2 regions of the Pseudoalteromonas sp. 0802 genome follow, and region 2 is predicted to be linked to the other one. Evidence: predicted binding sites of a transcription regulator. Region 2 holds the regulator's gene; the other holds the start of a gene.

Region 1 (7,731 bases), on a different contig from region 2:
GTCAATGGGATGACAGCCCACTGGTAAAAGATGGTTTTGAGTCTTATCTTGGGGTGCCAATTAGCTGGCCAAGTGGCGAGCCCTTTGGCACCTTTTGTGTTATGGATTTTAAACAAACCCATTATCAACAGAGCTTTTTAGAACTAATCGAGCAGCTTCGCGATATGGTTGAAGATGACCTTGCACTGTTAGACAACTTTACGCAGATGCGTGAAATTGCCATGCTCGATTCACTCACTAATATTTATAACCGCCGTGCAATAGATCTGCTTTGCCAACATAAATTAAATATATCGAAACGACTTGGTTTTGATATTAGTTGTCTATTTATCGATATAAATAGCTTTAAGCCACTCAATGATACGTATGGCCATGAAGTGGGCGATCTCGCGCTGATTTGTTTAGCTGACACCATGAAAGAATGCCTACGTGAAACCGATATTATCGGCCGCTTAGGGGGTGATGAGTTTATTGCGTTATTGCAAGTTCAGCCCGGTGATTGCATAGACAGCATCACTGATAAGCTCAACACCACTTATCAATCTAATTTAGAGAAGCGGGGCATTCCTGTTACGAGCTTAAGTATTGGTACAGGGGTAATAGCTCAGCCAAAAGAAAACTTTGCTGAGCTATTAAAACGAGCAGATGAAGATATGTATGAGAAAAAGCAAGCCTCTAAGGCTGCACGTTAAGCTATTTGCTTCTCAGCTAGGTTTAATTCCATGGTTGCTTTAAGTAAACGGTAAAGGTTAATTGACGCATCAATTTCTTCTTTACGATTGGTTAAGCTCTCAATATTTAAACCTAGTGGTACATCTAAATGTGCGCAGCTTTGTAAAATTAAATCGAGATTTTCGCGGCAAATACGCACTGATTCACTCAATGTATTTGCCGAATCTAACATACGGTACTTAGTTGCTTCTGGTACTGAGATACCTAACCATTCCATAAATTCCAAGGTCTTTTCACCACCACACGGGGTAAACGTTAGAATAATGCGTTTTGGTGTTGTGCCTTGTGCTTTACAGCTACGCGCATAGCTAGTGATTAAATCAATCGTTGCTTGAGCATTGTAAACCGCTTGCGAGATGAAAAACTTACAACCTTGTGCTGTTTTTTCAACTAAACGCTCATGTTCATTGCGTTTGCTGGCATGACGCTCTGCAATCGTAACGCCACCTAAAAATACATCACTGTTCTGTTTTGCCAGCGTTTTATATGCATCAGGTAGGCTTAATTTGATGTCGCCATGAGATGATGGACTACCCACCAACACTAAGTTTTTTAGTTCAAAGTCGTTACGTGTTTCGTTTAACCACTCGGTAAATTCTGCTTCACCACGCTGGGCTACGCTCTTATATGTGATCACATCAAGTTGCGACAAGCTGCGAAGTAATTGACTGTATTCACGTGGATCTACCGTTTCTTTAAACGGAAAAGGACGCGGCTTTGCAATGCGGCTACTTTCATCTTGAATGTCGTAGATGATTACACCGTCGTATTCAATTTCGTGTAAACGACCGAGTAGCTTCTGAGCAATGGTCTCAAGCTGTGCTTTATCAGTACCTGACTTTGGTGGTGTGGTACCAATTAGGTAGACACCTTGATTTGTGTCTTCAATTTTCTCTTGTAATGATAAAGCCATAATCCTCATTCCAGCTCGTGCTAATGTCTATGCCAAACAATATAGCAGCCATTTAGACGTCTAGATAGATTTTTTTCTTGAAAGTTTTTCAATCACTATGAATTTTACTCAAGTTTAAAGCTGAGCGTTTCGCAAAATTGACACACCTGTTTACATAAATTATTGCTCTGACCCTCATATTTTCTGGTGCTTTGATGCATAATCAAGCAGCAATGATTATGAGAAAAATAACTAACAAGGGAACATTATGAAATTTAGATTATTAGCAACCAGTGTTGCTGTAACACTTGCTTTAAGTGGCTGCGCAAGTAACTCACAGTCAACTATGGTTAAAGAAATCGAAATTGAGCAGCTAGTAAGCCAAGATGATAACCGTGTATTTAGCCAAGATTATCTATTAGAAGAGCTTGAGAATGGCCTTCGCGTGATGGTAGTTAAAACAGATTACCCTGATGTTGTGTCACTGCAAATTCCGGTATCGGTTGGTTCACGTAATGAGGTTGAAGCAGGTAAAACCGGTTTTGCACACTTCTTTGAGCATATGATGTTTAAAGGCTCTGAAAAATTCCCACAAGATGTGTATTCAGATATTTTAAAAAACTCGGGTGTTGATAATCGCGCGTATACGACCAACGATTACACTAACTATCACTTAAACTTCTCAAAAGAGCACTTAGATAAAGTACTCGAAATTGAAGCTGATATTTTCCAAAACCTGACTTACAGCGAAGAGCAGTTCCGCACCGAAGCGCTGACTGTAAAAGGTGAGTATTTAAAGAATAATGCTAGCCCAATTCGTAAGTTACTTTCTGCGGTTCGTAACGAAGCATTCGAAAAGCATACCTATAAGCACACCACCATGGGCTTTTTCGAAGACATTGAAGCCATGCCTGATCAAATGGCCTATGGTAAAGAGTTTTTCGCTAAATTTTATAAGCCTGAGTATGTATCTTTAGTCATTGTTGGTGATGTTGATCCACAAGAGACCATGGCAATGGTGAAAAAGCATTGGGGTAATTGGAAAAAAGGCGATTACCAAGCAGATATTCCTGTTGAACCAAAGCAACAAGCCGCAAAATATGTACATGAAAAAAATGATGGTTTACCAGGCCACTGGTTGCTTGTGTCTTATAAAGGCACTGCATGGGATCCTACTCAAAAAGACCGTGCCGCTCTTGATTTGATCTCACAGCTGTATTTCTCTAACAACTCGGCACTTTATCAAGAACTTGTTGTTGATAAACAAATTGCCAGCCAAATGTTTACTTATAACCCAGATACTAAAGATCCGGGTTTACTACATGTTTTTGTAAAAGTCGAAAACGAAGCGGACCTGGCTAAAGCTCGTGATGCGATTAACCGTACTTATGCGCAAGCACGTACTGAGTTAGTTGATGCACAAAAGTTAGCGGATCTAAAATCAAACTTAAAGTATAGCTTTATCAATGGCCTTGATTCATCGCAGTCAATCGCTTCAACACTTGCAAGCTACATGCACTTTGAGCGTGACCCTGAAGTGATTAATCAACTTTATGCCACTGCTGACAGCATCACGCCAGAAGATATCAAAGCGGTAGCAAACAAGTACTTTGTTGATCCAAGCCGTACTACGGTGACAATGTCGGCGCTTGATAAAGTAGCTGGTTTTGAGCAAGAAGTTGATTTAAATGCCTTGGTTGCCAGTATCGAGCAAGCCCCAACAGAGCGTCATTTTAAAGTACTTGATAAAACAAATAGCTCACCACTGGTTGATGTTAACTGGTTATTTAATACCGGCGCAGCGGCTGATCCACATGGTAAAAAAGGTTTAGCAGCACTCACTGCAGCGATGCTAGCGCAAGGTGGCTCAGAAACTATGAGCTACAAAGATATTCAAAAAGCGTTATATCCACTAGCGGGAAGCTTTGGCTATCAAATCGATAAAGAGATGATTTCACTACGCGGCCGTGTACATAAAGACAATGCCGCGCAGTGGTATGCACTTGTTAGCGACCAGTTGTTAAACCCTGGCTTTAGAGAAGATGATTTTAAACGCCTGAAAAAAGAGCTTATTGATAGCATTAAAGCAGGTCTGAAAGCGTCAAATGACGAAGAGCTAGGTAAAGAAGTGCTATATCATCAGCTTTATAAAGGCCATCCGTATGAAAGCTATAACTATGGCGATTTATCAGATCTTGAAGCACTGACACTTGACGATGTAAAAGCGTTTTATGCTAACCAGTTTACTCAATCTAAGTTAACAGTGGGTCTAATTGGTGCGATCCCGGGTGATGTTAAATCGACTATGCTGAAAGATTTAACATCGCTTCCACAAGGTAAAGAAAGCCGCTTAACGATCCCTGATGCGCCAGAACTTAAAGGTCATCATGCAACGATTGTTGAAAAATCAGCGCAATCTACCGCTGTGTCATTTGGTTTCCCAATCGATACAATTCGTAGTAGCGATGACTGGACAGCGCTTTGGTTGGTGCGCTCTTACTTTGGTGAACACCGCAGCTCAAACAGCTTCTTGTATCAGCGCATTCGTCAAACCCGTGGTATGAACTATGGTGATTATGCATACATTGAGTACTTCCCACGCGGTATGTTCCAAACTAAACCTGATGCTAACTTAGGTCGTTCAGAGCAAATTTTCCAAGTGTGGTTACGTCCGCTTCGTTCAAATAACGATGCGCACTTTGCAACGCGTACGGCATTATTTGAGCTTGATAAGCTAATTAAAAATGGCATCAGCAAAGAAGACTTTGAAGCGACTCGTAACTTCTTAATTAACTTTGTGCCACAAATGGTTGCAAGCCAAGATCGCCAGTTAGGCTATGCACTTGATAGTGAGTTCTATAACACTGAGAGCTTTGTTGACTATGTGCGCGGCAAGCTTGAAAAGCTAACCCTTGATGATGTTAACCGTGTTATTCGCGATAACCTGCAAACAGAGAATATTCACTATGTGTTTATTACAGGTGATGGCAAAGACATGCAAAAACGCCTAGCTTCAGAGCAAACATCACCAATGGTGTATAACGCTGAAAAACCAGCAGAACTTGTTGCTGAAGATAAAGTGATTGCAGACTATAAGCTTGCAATACCAGCGAAAAATATTTCAGTACTTGATGTCGAAAAAGTATTTCAGTAATAACTGAGTAAACAAGCTCTAATCAATGCCCCTTATTAGGGGCATTTTTCTATGTTTAATGGCTCGATGTTATCTGCAACCACAAGCTGATTTCGGCCAGCTTCTTTTGCTTGATAAAGCGCACTATCAGCCATTTCAATAAGTAACATGGCATCATCACTGCTATTTGGGTAAATAGTTGCTAAACCAATACTAACCGTCAAGGGATAACCGGCAAGCTCTGGTAGTTGAATCGTGTTCAGCGTTGCCATAAAACGCGTCATGAGTTTTTGTGCTTGATGGCTTTGCGTATTACCAAGTACCAGTACAAATTCTTCACCGCCGTATCTAGCGCACAAGTCACCAGGTCTGCGAGTATAATCAGGTAATCGTTTTGCCACTTCTTTCAAGCAAATATCACCCACCAGATGACCAAAGTTGTCATTAAGAGACTTAAAGTTATCAAGGTCGATCATGGCTAACGACAAGGGGTGTTTTAAGCGGGCACAGCGGCTCCATTCTTGCTTATAAAAATCATCAAAATGACGTCGGTTAGCTATTTGTGTGAGACCATCGATACGAGCAAGTTCTTGTACTTGCTGCTCGGCGATTTTACGTTCGGTAATATTTATATGGCTAATGACGATAAAGCGTTTTGATGCATGCTCGAAGGGCACTGCTCGCATTAAAAACCAACGCTTGTCGGTATTGCTATGACATGGATATTCTAGGTAATACTCGGTTAGTTGTTGGTTTATAACCTGACTAATACCAGATAAAGCTTGTGCACCAAACTCATCACCTTGCTGTGCAGCTGATTGACATATTGCGAGGTAGTTTTGCTCTTCCCACTGGGTATTACACTGGCAATTATTTTCATCGCCAAAAGTTTGCCAACTACGATTCACAAATTGAATATCACCTTTCTCATCAATTACAACAATATGTTTTGAGATCGTATCGAGTATTGATTTTAGAAACTCTTTTGATTCAACCACATTAGTTCCTAGCCATTATCACTTTTTTAAGATTAGCAATAAATGCTGGGTTTTCACCGTGGTTTACATAAAAAACAATTAATAAGGTATTGTCTTTTACTTATAGCTTGGCTATTAGAAAGTAGATATCTACAGGTATTTGTAGGTGCTGATATGAAAAAACTGCCAGCACCTAGCTCAACGCTCAGTTCTGACAGTTATATTTTATTTATATGCTTAGAAATGCTAAAGCATTGCGCCAATTTTAACTGCTATCGCAAATAGCATGGTTGCTATTACAAAGCCTATAAGTGTAGCGTAGCCGCGTTGTTCTTTAGTCATCTATCACTCCTAAAAAATAACAAATACCGTTGCCATACCAAGGGCAAAACTGACAAACGAAGAAGCCGCTACTATTGCAGCGAGATTTTGCTTACTCACTGCATGTGTTGTGCTTTGTTCTGATACTTCGTCATCGAGCTTAATAAGCTCACCTTGGCGCACTTCAAAAACTGCGCATAGGCTCATGGTGGTTTCTTTTGATGCCGCACCTTCTTTTTCAACTCGTTGAATGGTACGTAGGCTTACATCACAGGCATCGGCCAATTGCTGCTGCGTCCAATCGAATTTAAGTCTAAGTGCTTTTATTGTATTGGGGTTCAGTTGCATTACTTACTTCCCAAGAAATGGTTCAATAAAAGTAACAACTGCATAACCCGATATTGCCCCACCAAGAAAACAGCCTAAGGTAACCAAAGCTACTTGTTTTGGATTATCAGTAAGTGAGGTTTGTGTGCTCTGTTTAACTAATTTGTCAGCTTTATAAAACGAACATTCAAGCTTGCCTGTGAGTATATTTTTCATCTCGAATTTGATTGCATAAGTATTACCTTGGTAGCTAAAGTCATGATGACTTTTAAAACCGAAGCTGCGTTTTTCACTTACCAATTCGTCGTTTACATATACTTTTTCTTTACCGCTCATGATGTGACCAAAGCAAGCGATTTGGTTGTCACCATCTTGAAAGTAAAATTTATAACCTAGCTTGTGTGAGTTTAGTACGTCGTTTTTCATCATCGTTTCCTTGTTAAGTTGATGATGTAAATTTAATGATTATTTTTGTTTTTTACGCCGTCAGCGATATGCCAGTTCCTATTTTGGCATATGACAGGCAAGATGTCATATCTGTTTTGTCATTGAAAAATAAGCACTTTAATTAAGTTGCTCGGCTAGAGTTAGAATTTGCTACTGTCATATGCGATTGGCAAAAAAGCACAGCAAAAAGAGTAAAAATAGGTATTGTTACTCTGGTTATTAGATATAACCAGAACAAATAAACAACGGGTTAGTACATCTTGCTACAAATCCGTTAAACTTAAGGCTTAGCAGTTAGGTACAACCAGAAAGGCAATATTATGCGTCATGAAATTTGGCAAAAGCTTCGAGATGAAGCAAACGAAGTCGTTTCCCGTGAACCGCTTTTAGCAAGTCACGTTTATTCGTGCGTGTTAAATCATGAATGCTTAGGTTCGGCGCTGAGCTTTATTGTGGCAAATAAACTTGCAGATGCGGTGGTATCAGCATTTACTATCCGTGAATTGTTCGACCAAGCCTTTGTTAAATGTGATCTAATGCTGACGCATGTGGCTCATGACATAAAAGCAGTTAAAGATCGCGACCCTGCGGCCGATAGTTACTTAACTGTTATTTTGAACCTTAAAGGCTTCCATGCAATACAAGCACACCGACTCGCAAATTGTTTATGGCAACAAAACCGAAAAGAGCTTGCTCGCTTCATTCAGAGCAGAACCTCAGAAGTATTTGGCGTTGACATCCATCCTGCTTGTAAAGTTGGTCATGGTATTATGTTTGACCATGCAACTGGGATTGTAATAGGTGAAACAGCAGTTATTGAAGATAACGTATCGATTCTACAATCTGTAACCTTAGGTGGTACAGGTAATGAGCAAGGTGACCGTCATCCAAAAATTCGCGCC
Region 2 (7,731 bases):
GCACCAATTAATCAATGGGATAAAAGCCAAGGTGTTGCATGGCGCCCTAAGAATAGCCCGGCAGTTTATAATGGCCCTATCCGAATTCGCCGTGCACTCGCTCAATCGAAAAACGTAATTTCTGTACGTTTACTACGTGGTGTAGGTCTTGAACGTACTGCAGATCACTTACTTAAGTTTGGTTTTTTAAATAGTGATATTAATCGTAGCGAGTCATTGGCCCTAGGTAGTGCCTCAATCACTCCTCTTGAACTAGCTCGCGGGATGAGTACTTTCGCCAATGGCGGCCACTTAATTACCCCTTACTTTATTTCTGAAATTCAGGATTCTGCTGGTAATGTGTTATTCAAAACAGAGCCAGAACTGGCCTGTGATGAACCAGAGCAAGTTGTTACACCAGAGTTTGCATCATTAGATGATAACCAATTGGATCAAGCACAAAGTGTGAGCACGCCACGTTGTGCTCCGCGTATCATTTCAAAGCAAAATGCATTCTTAATTTCGCAAGCTATGCACAGCGCAATTTGGGGTGGTGGTAGCTGGACTCACAAAACAGGCTGGAGTGGTACAGGTTGGCGTGCACAGGCCCTTGATCGTCGTGATCTAGCAGGTAAAACAGGTACCACCAATGACTCGGTTGATACCTGGTTCAGTGGCTTTAACCGCAATGTGATGACCTCGGTATGGGTTGGTTTTGATAACCCTGGAAAAGCCCTTGGCCGTTCGACCTACAATAGTAACCTCGATAAGTCACAAATCTCTGGTGCAGAATCGGGGGCTAAAACCGCGCAACCTGCATGGGTCGACTTTATGCGAGCGGCTCTTGATGGCATGCCAGAAGCACCTATTGAGTTTCCTGAAGGTTTGGTATCGGTTCGTATCGACTTAGCAACAGGTCTTTTAAGCCATAAGAATGACTATACCAGTCGTTTTGAATACTTCATTAAAGGCACTGCACCAACCAAGTACGTACTTGATCAACCAACAGACGTATTTGAAGAAAAGCTCACCACAGAGGAAGAGTTGTTCTAAATAGCTAAGTTGCTATAAGACATAAAAAAGCGCCCTTCTGGGCGCTTTTTGCTTAGCTATTTAAACTAAGATCAGCAAAATTATTTTAGGTTATTTACCAGCCAATACAGGTCTGAATGAACCCCAGCCGCAGTGACTTCTTTACCCGCTCCAGGGCCTTGGATCACCAACGCATTATCTGTATACCACTGTGAATTGATCACAAAAATGTTATCGCCCGGTTTAAGGCTGGCTAATACATCATCTTTACCAACATTGACTAAACCAACCTGAGCTTGAACCTTACCATCAACGAGTGTAATAGCTCCGGTGTAGCGCACCACTTTGTCTTCTGCCCCAGCTTGGGCTGCTTTTTCTATCATGAATTCATCAAGTAGCTGTTTGTTTGCAAGAAAATCTTGCCAGCTACCTGCTGCAAGCTGTTCAGGCATCAGAGGTGTCAAAGCAATATCATCTAGCTCTAAATCTAGGCCTAAGTCACGTGCTAAAATCAGTAGTTTACGCTGCATATCACGGCCAGATAAGTCTTCACGAGGATCTGGCTCTGTATAACCCATTTGCTGAGCTTGAAGCACTAAATCTGAAAACGGCACGCTGCCATCGTAACTGCTACATAACCACGATAAAGTACCCGAGAATACCCCTTCAATACGGTTAATGCTGTCTCCGCTATTTTGCAAATCAGCTAAAGCAAAGTTAATCGGTAAACCTGCGCCCACACTGGTGTTATAACGCCACAACAAGTTTCGCTCAGCCAAATTAGTGCGTAGGTTTTGATACCAGCTATTTTCTGCAGTGCCCGCATATTTGTTTGCACTGATCAAATGACAGTTAAGCTCTACAAAATCAGGATACAACTGGCTAAAAGCCTCACTGGCAGTGATATCAATCACTACTTTGTGCTCATAATCTAGCTCATTGATACGTGCTAATAACTCAGCTTTATCGTAGCTTTGCGCTTCATTGTGCCACTGCTCTTGCCATGTTTCGGTATTTAAACCACTGGCACTAAAAAGCATTTGTTTAGAGCGTAAAAGAGCTACTACTTTTACTTTGTACTGAGCAGATAAACGAGCAAATTGAGCTTGTAGTTGCGATAAGAACACTTCGCCTACGTTACCAAGGCCAGCAACGATAATGGCCAACTCTTGACCTTTGTTTACCAGCTTGTCATGTAGAAGAGTTAAAACATCACTGTCAATTGCCTGATCGTTTAAGATCAACACATAGTTATCGTCTTGTTGTACAAAACGAGGATGAATGCTTTGCTCTTTTAAAAGCGCTGTTGCTTGCTCTGTTAGCGCAATGACATCAGCTGTTGGTGCAACCACTGCACAACCACTTAAATTAGACTCGACAATATTTGCACGGCCCGCTAAGTGGCTTACAACTTGGTGAGTGCTTTGACCTGGCACTAACAAGTAAGTATCGCCATCTTTAGTAAAGTGGTGCAGGCTGTGTTGAATTAACTGACTAAGCTCACCAACTTCACCACCGCTTAGTTTATCAACCCGTAATAAATCGATGTTATCTAAGGTAGTAATAAAACGCTTTGCTTTACTGTAACCTTCTTTTACTACTTCGGTTGGCGTTGCATCACAATCAAAACTACTTCTTACCACCAATTTAATTTCTGTGTCTTTTAACGGCGACAAGGTTTTTGCATGCAATACTGGGTTACCCAAACGCGCTAATAGGTTAGCTTGCTCGCGGCACACCTTGGCATACTTAACCGCATTTTTAACTTTCCGAGGGTCAGTACTAAATACCCCTTGTGTGTCTGTCCAGATAGACACTTGCTTGGCAAAAGTATAACTCGCTAACAAGGTGGCACTGTAATCACTGCCATTGCGGCCTAATGTCACCGTATTACCTTGGCAATCTGCTGCTATAAAACCCGTTACTACGTTGATATGTGTTTTGCTAATCGCATCACTGCATTGCTGTTGGTTTTTTTGATGTAAAAGCTGACCATCATTTAGAGTAAATAGCTGTCTTGCATCAACATCTTGCGCATCAACACCTAACTGATTTAGGTAAGCGGCCAATAACCGCGCCGACCACACTTCACCATGAGCAAGTAAAGGTGCTTCAAGTAACTGCTGCTGACTAATTAATTCATTTAATACGGCAAGTTCATCTTTTAACTGTGCCAACGCCTGTTGTTTATTCTGCCCTGTAAGTAGCTGCTCTATAAGCGCACGTTGATTGTTATCAATAAGCAATAGAATATCGCTAACAGCCTGACTATCTTGCTGCTGGTAACTTTGCCAAAGCTTTACTAGGGTATCGGTTGTTTTACCCGATGCCGACACAACGATGCAATCGCCCTGCTCAGTATTAGCAAGAACAATGTTCGCTACCGCATGGTAACGATCTGCCGAGCTTAAGCTTGAGCCACCAAATTTATGAACAATATTTACCATTTCTTCTACCACAGTGCCGTATGTGCTGGCGTTAACTTAAATGACGCGTTTTGTTGGGTATCTTGCTGTGTTTGCTTAGCTTCAGCTTTTGTAACTTGCTGGCCTTGACCTGGTTTTACTAAATTGAAAACACGGTCTAAATCTGCAATGAGATCTTTTACGTCTTCAATACCTACAGAAATACGGATCAGCGTATCGCCCACACCGGCTTCGAGGCGCGCTTTAGGCTCCATTCCTGCGTGGGTCATTGTTGCAGGGTGACAAATCAAGCTTTCTACCCCGCCTAACGACTCAGCAAGGCTGAAGTCTTTAAGGCTTGTTAAAAACGCAGCAGCATCGTTGATGTCGCCTTTAATATCAAAGCTCACCATGCCACCAAAGCCACGTTGCTGTGCTTTAGCAAGCTCATGTTGTGGGTGAGAAGCAAGGCCTGGGTAGTAAACTTGGCTTACATAAGGAGAGTTTTCTAAATACTCAGCAATGGCAAAGGCATTTTCTTGGTGCTGCTTTAGGCGTACATTTAAAGTACGTAAACCACGAAGCGTTAAGTAGCTGTCAAATGGTGCACCAGTAATACCGATATTATTCGCCCACCAAGCAAGTTCGTCGCCTAGCTCTTGCGTTGAAGCAATCACTGCACCGCCCACTACATCAGAGTGACCATTGATGTATTTAGTGGTTGAATGCACAACAATATCAACACCAAACTCAATTGGGTTTTGTAATGCAGGTGATAAGAAGGTGTTGTCAGCCGCAACCAAAGCACCACACTGCTTAGCAATACTAGTAATTGCTTTAATATCTGTTAAACGCAAGATTGGGTTACTTGGCGTTTCAATCCAAATCAACTTGGGTTTAATCGCTAAAATTTCTTGGAGATTTTCAGTTTTAGTTAAATCCAAAACTTTCAGTTTTAACAGGCCACGTTTTTCAAGCGAGGTGAATAAACGGTAACTACCGCCATAACAGTCATGTGGGATCACTAACGTATCGTCACTGTTTAATAGCTGAGTGGCTAAATGCACAGCAGACATACCTGTTGCAGTGATAATACCTCTAGCACCACCTTCAAGCTCAGCTAAGGTTTCAGCTAAGATATCGCGATTTGGGTTACCACTGCGACCATAGTCATACTGGCGCTTAGTATCAAAATCAGCAAACGAATAGGTGGTTGATAAGTATAAAGGAGGCACAACCGCACCATGATGTTTATCGGCTTCGATGCCGTGACGAACAGCAATCGTCGCTTTATTTTTTTCGCTCATTTCATCACCTATTCTTTAATTGGATGTTTAGACGTCTAAAAGGTTAGATGATCAAATATGAGAAGTCAAAGCATTTATCGCTTACACATAGAAGTTTATACATTTACACCACTAGATGGCTAAATAACTAGTATTTGACTATCTTTTTTAAAGAGATAGAATTTCCGCATCTTGCGCTGTGAATAAGGCGTAAATCACTGACAACCGAGGCAACGAAACAACTTATGGCTAAATGGAACGGTGAATACATTCACCCATATGCAGAACACGGTAAAAAATCAGAACAAGTAAAAAAGATTACCGTATCGATCCCACTCAACGTATTAAAAGTATTAACTGACGAGCGTACACGCCGCCAGATCAATAACCTGCGTCATGCGACGAACAGTGAGTTATTGTGTGAAGCTTTCTTACATGCTTTTACAGGTCAACCATTACCAAATGATGACGACCTACGTAAAGACAACCCTGAAAAGGTACCTGAAGAAGTTAAAAGAATTATGCAAGAAATGGGATTAGATATCCCAGTGCTTGATTCAGAATAAGTATTTCGGCCATCGGATCACCGCCGATAATCGCAGATATAAAAAAACTCAGCCTAGGCTGAGTTTTTTATTGCGCGATGTACCTAATAGCTAATTAAGCTTAACGCATGTAATCTTCTGGCATGTCGATTTGCGCCACACCCGACTCTACTGCTGCTTCAGCAACAGCACGTGCAATACGTGGTAATAAACGCGGATCCATAGGCTTAGGAATGATGTACTCGGCACCAAACTCAAGTGACTCAACGCCAGCTGCTTTTAATACTTCACTTGGTACAGGCTCTTTCGCGATACCACGAATTGCGTGCACTGCAGCAATTTTCATTTCATCATTAATTGCCGTTGCACGAACATCTAACGCACCACGGAAAATGAATGGGAAACAAAGCACGTTATTTACTTGGTTAGGGAAATCTGAACGACCCGTTGCCATAATTAAATCGTTACGCGCACTGTGTGCAACTTCTGGAGCAATCTCAGGATCTGGGTTTGAGCATGCAAACACGACTGGCTTATCAGCCATCAGCTTAAGATCATCTGCTGTTAACAGGTTAGGACCTGATACACCAACGAATACGTCAGCATCAGCAATAACATCTTGTAATGTACGCTTATCGGTATTGTTAGCAAATAATTGCTTATACTCGTTTAAGTCATCACGACGTGTATGGATCACACCTTTACGGTCAAGCATATAAATGTGTTCACGCAGTGCGCCACACTTAATTAAAAGCTCCATACAAGCAACAGCAGCAGCACCGGCACCTAAACATACGATGATAGCATCTTCGATATCTTTACCTTGCACTTCAAGGGCGTTAAGCATACCAGCAGCAGTCACAATAGCTGTACCATGTTGGTCATCGTGGAAAACTGGAATATCACAGCGCTCGATAAGCGCTTTTTCGATTTCAAAACACTCTGGCGCTTTAATATCTTCAAGGTTGATACCACCAAACGTATCAGCGATGTTAGCAACCGTATTAATGAAATCTTCTGTTGTGCGGTGTTTAACTTCAATATCAATTGAATCAAGACCAGCAAAACGTTTGAATAGTAACGCTTTACCTTCCATTACAGGTTTTGATGCAAGCGGACCTAAGTTACCTAAACCTAAAATTGCGGTACCGTTTGAAATAACTGCAACCATGTTGCCTTTGCCTGTGTATTTATAGGCATTTGCTGGATCAGCAGCAATTTCACGGACTGGTTCAGCCACACCTGGGCTATAAGCTAAAGCGAGATCGTTAACCGTTTCGGCTGGCTTGGTTAGTTCAACACTAATTTTACCTGGAACGGGGTGAGCGTGGTAATGTAATGCTTGTTCACGAAAATCTGACATAACGCGATAGTATCCTGCAAAAAGTTAAAAAGTGAGAGAGCTTGCATCAGTACGATACCTGTAATGTATAAAAATTCCAAGTATTATCAGGTCTATCCTGTTATATGCTATATCGCTTAATTTTAAAGGATTTCCCAACAATTTCTGTGCATAGTTGCGATTAATCAGACATAAAAATTCACCTATTTATGACCTTTTAAGCACGTGTTTTTGTATTTTATACGCACGTACACTGCAATTAGCCGAAATTAGCCCAAAATAGCCATTTCAACGAAGTTCACAGCATTTACTCACAAAGTTATTTAAATTTATTATTTTTAATAACTTTTATTAAAGTTTATACAAAAAAGAATATAGCCAAGGGGTGGCACTTTGTCTGCAAAATTAGCGACATAATGGGCATAACAGCCAGAAATAGTTATGCAAGATACATAAGTGAAGATGATGAGTGAGTAGCAATGTTAATAAAGAATTTTGTGAATTTTAGGCATAAAAAAAGCACCCTAAGGTGCTTTTTTTAACTAAACAGCAGAGATTACTTCTTGCTGCTAAGTGCACCGAAGCGCTTGTTGAAACGATCAACACGGCCGCCAGTGTCTAAAATCTTTTGCTTACCAGTGTAAAACGGGTGACACTCAGAACATACGTCTAAGTGGATGTCTTTACAAAGAGTTGAGCTAGTTTCGAATTTGTTACCACATGAACAAGTTGCAGTGATAGCTTCGTACTTAGGGTGAATACCTTCTTTCATAGGGAACCTCTAGTTAAGGCCGTATCGCTCTCCAAACCCGAAGTCTGGCACCATACGCAGTTAATACAATTAATAGGCCGCGTATTTTATAGCTCAAGAAGCCTTACGACAAGCTTTAAATACATCTTTCGCTAAAAAAATAACCAAGTGGTCTGTTGTTCAGTATTTGTTGGTAGGTTTTTAACTGCAATTTTAGTACATTATCTTTCTATCTTTGTTTCAGTTGAGTTGTTATGCACTTTGTAGAAGTTGCCATAAAAGTCCCTTTACAGCGTACCTTCGATTATAAAGTTGAACAGCTGCTGCATAGCCCTGAGTTAAAGCCAGGTATGCGCGTTCGCGTGCCATTTGGTAGCCAAAAAAAGGTTGC

The links. Region 2 encodes MetJ, which represses methionine synthesis genes. Its sites were predicted from a motif close to TAGACGTCTAGACGTCTA; they were not measured.
Positions count from the first base shown of each region.
Region 1: the regulator MetJ is predicted to act here: its motif matches at 1,691-1,708, upstream of HUS61_RS14725 (methylenetetrahydrofolate reductase).

Region 1 is NZ_JABVXE010000010.1:33,949-41,679, reverse strand. Features, by position in the region: gene HUS61_RS14730 (sensor domain-containing diguanylate cyclase) at 1-692, shown strand, start outside; gene HUS61_RS14725 (methylenetetrahydrofolate reductase) at 689-1,645, opposite strand; gene HUS61_RS14720 (pitrilysin family protein) at 1,893-4,778, shown strand; gene HUS61_RS14715 (sensor domain-containing diguanylate cyclase) at 4,814-5,755, opposite strand; gene HUS61_RS14710 (helix-turn-helix transcriptional regulator) at 6,086-6,403, opposite strand; gene HUS61_RS14705 (hypothetical protein) at 6,407-6,811, opposite strand; gene cysE (serine O-acetyltransferase) at 7,150-7,731, shown strand, end outside.
Region 2 is NZ_JABVXE010000015.1:20,119-27,849, reverse strand. Features, by position in the region: gene HUS61_RS16835 (penicillin-binding protein 1A) at 1-1,032, shown strand, start outside; gene metL (bifunctional aspartate kinase/homoserine dehydrogenase II) at 1,113-3,458, opposite strand; gene metB (cystathionine gamma-synthase) at 3,464-4,723, opposite strand; gene metJ (met regulon transcriptional regulator MetJ) at 4,948-5,268, shown strand; gene HUS61_RS16815 (malic enzyme-like NAD(P)-binding protein) at 5,369-6,610, opposite strand; gene rpmE (50S ribosomal protein L31) at 7,146-7,361, opposite strand; gene priA (primosomal protein N') at 7,595-7,731, shown strand, end outside.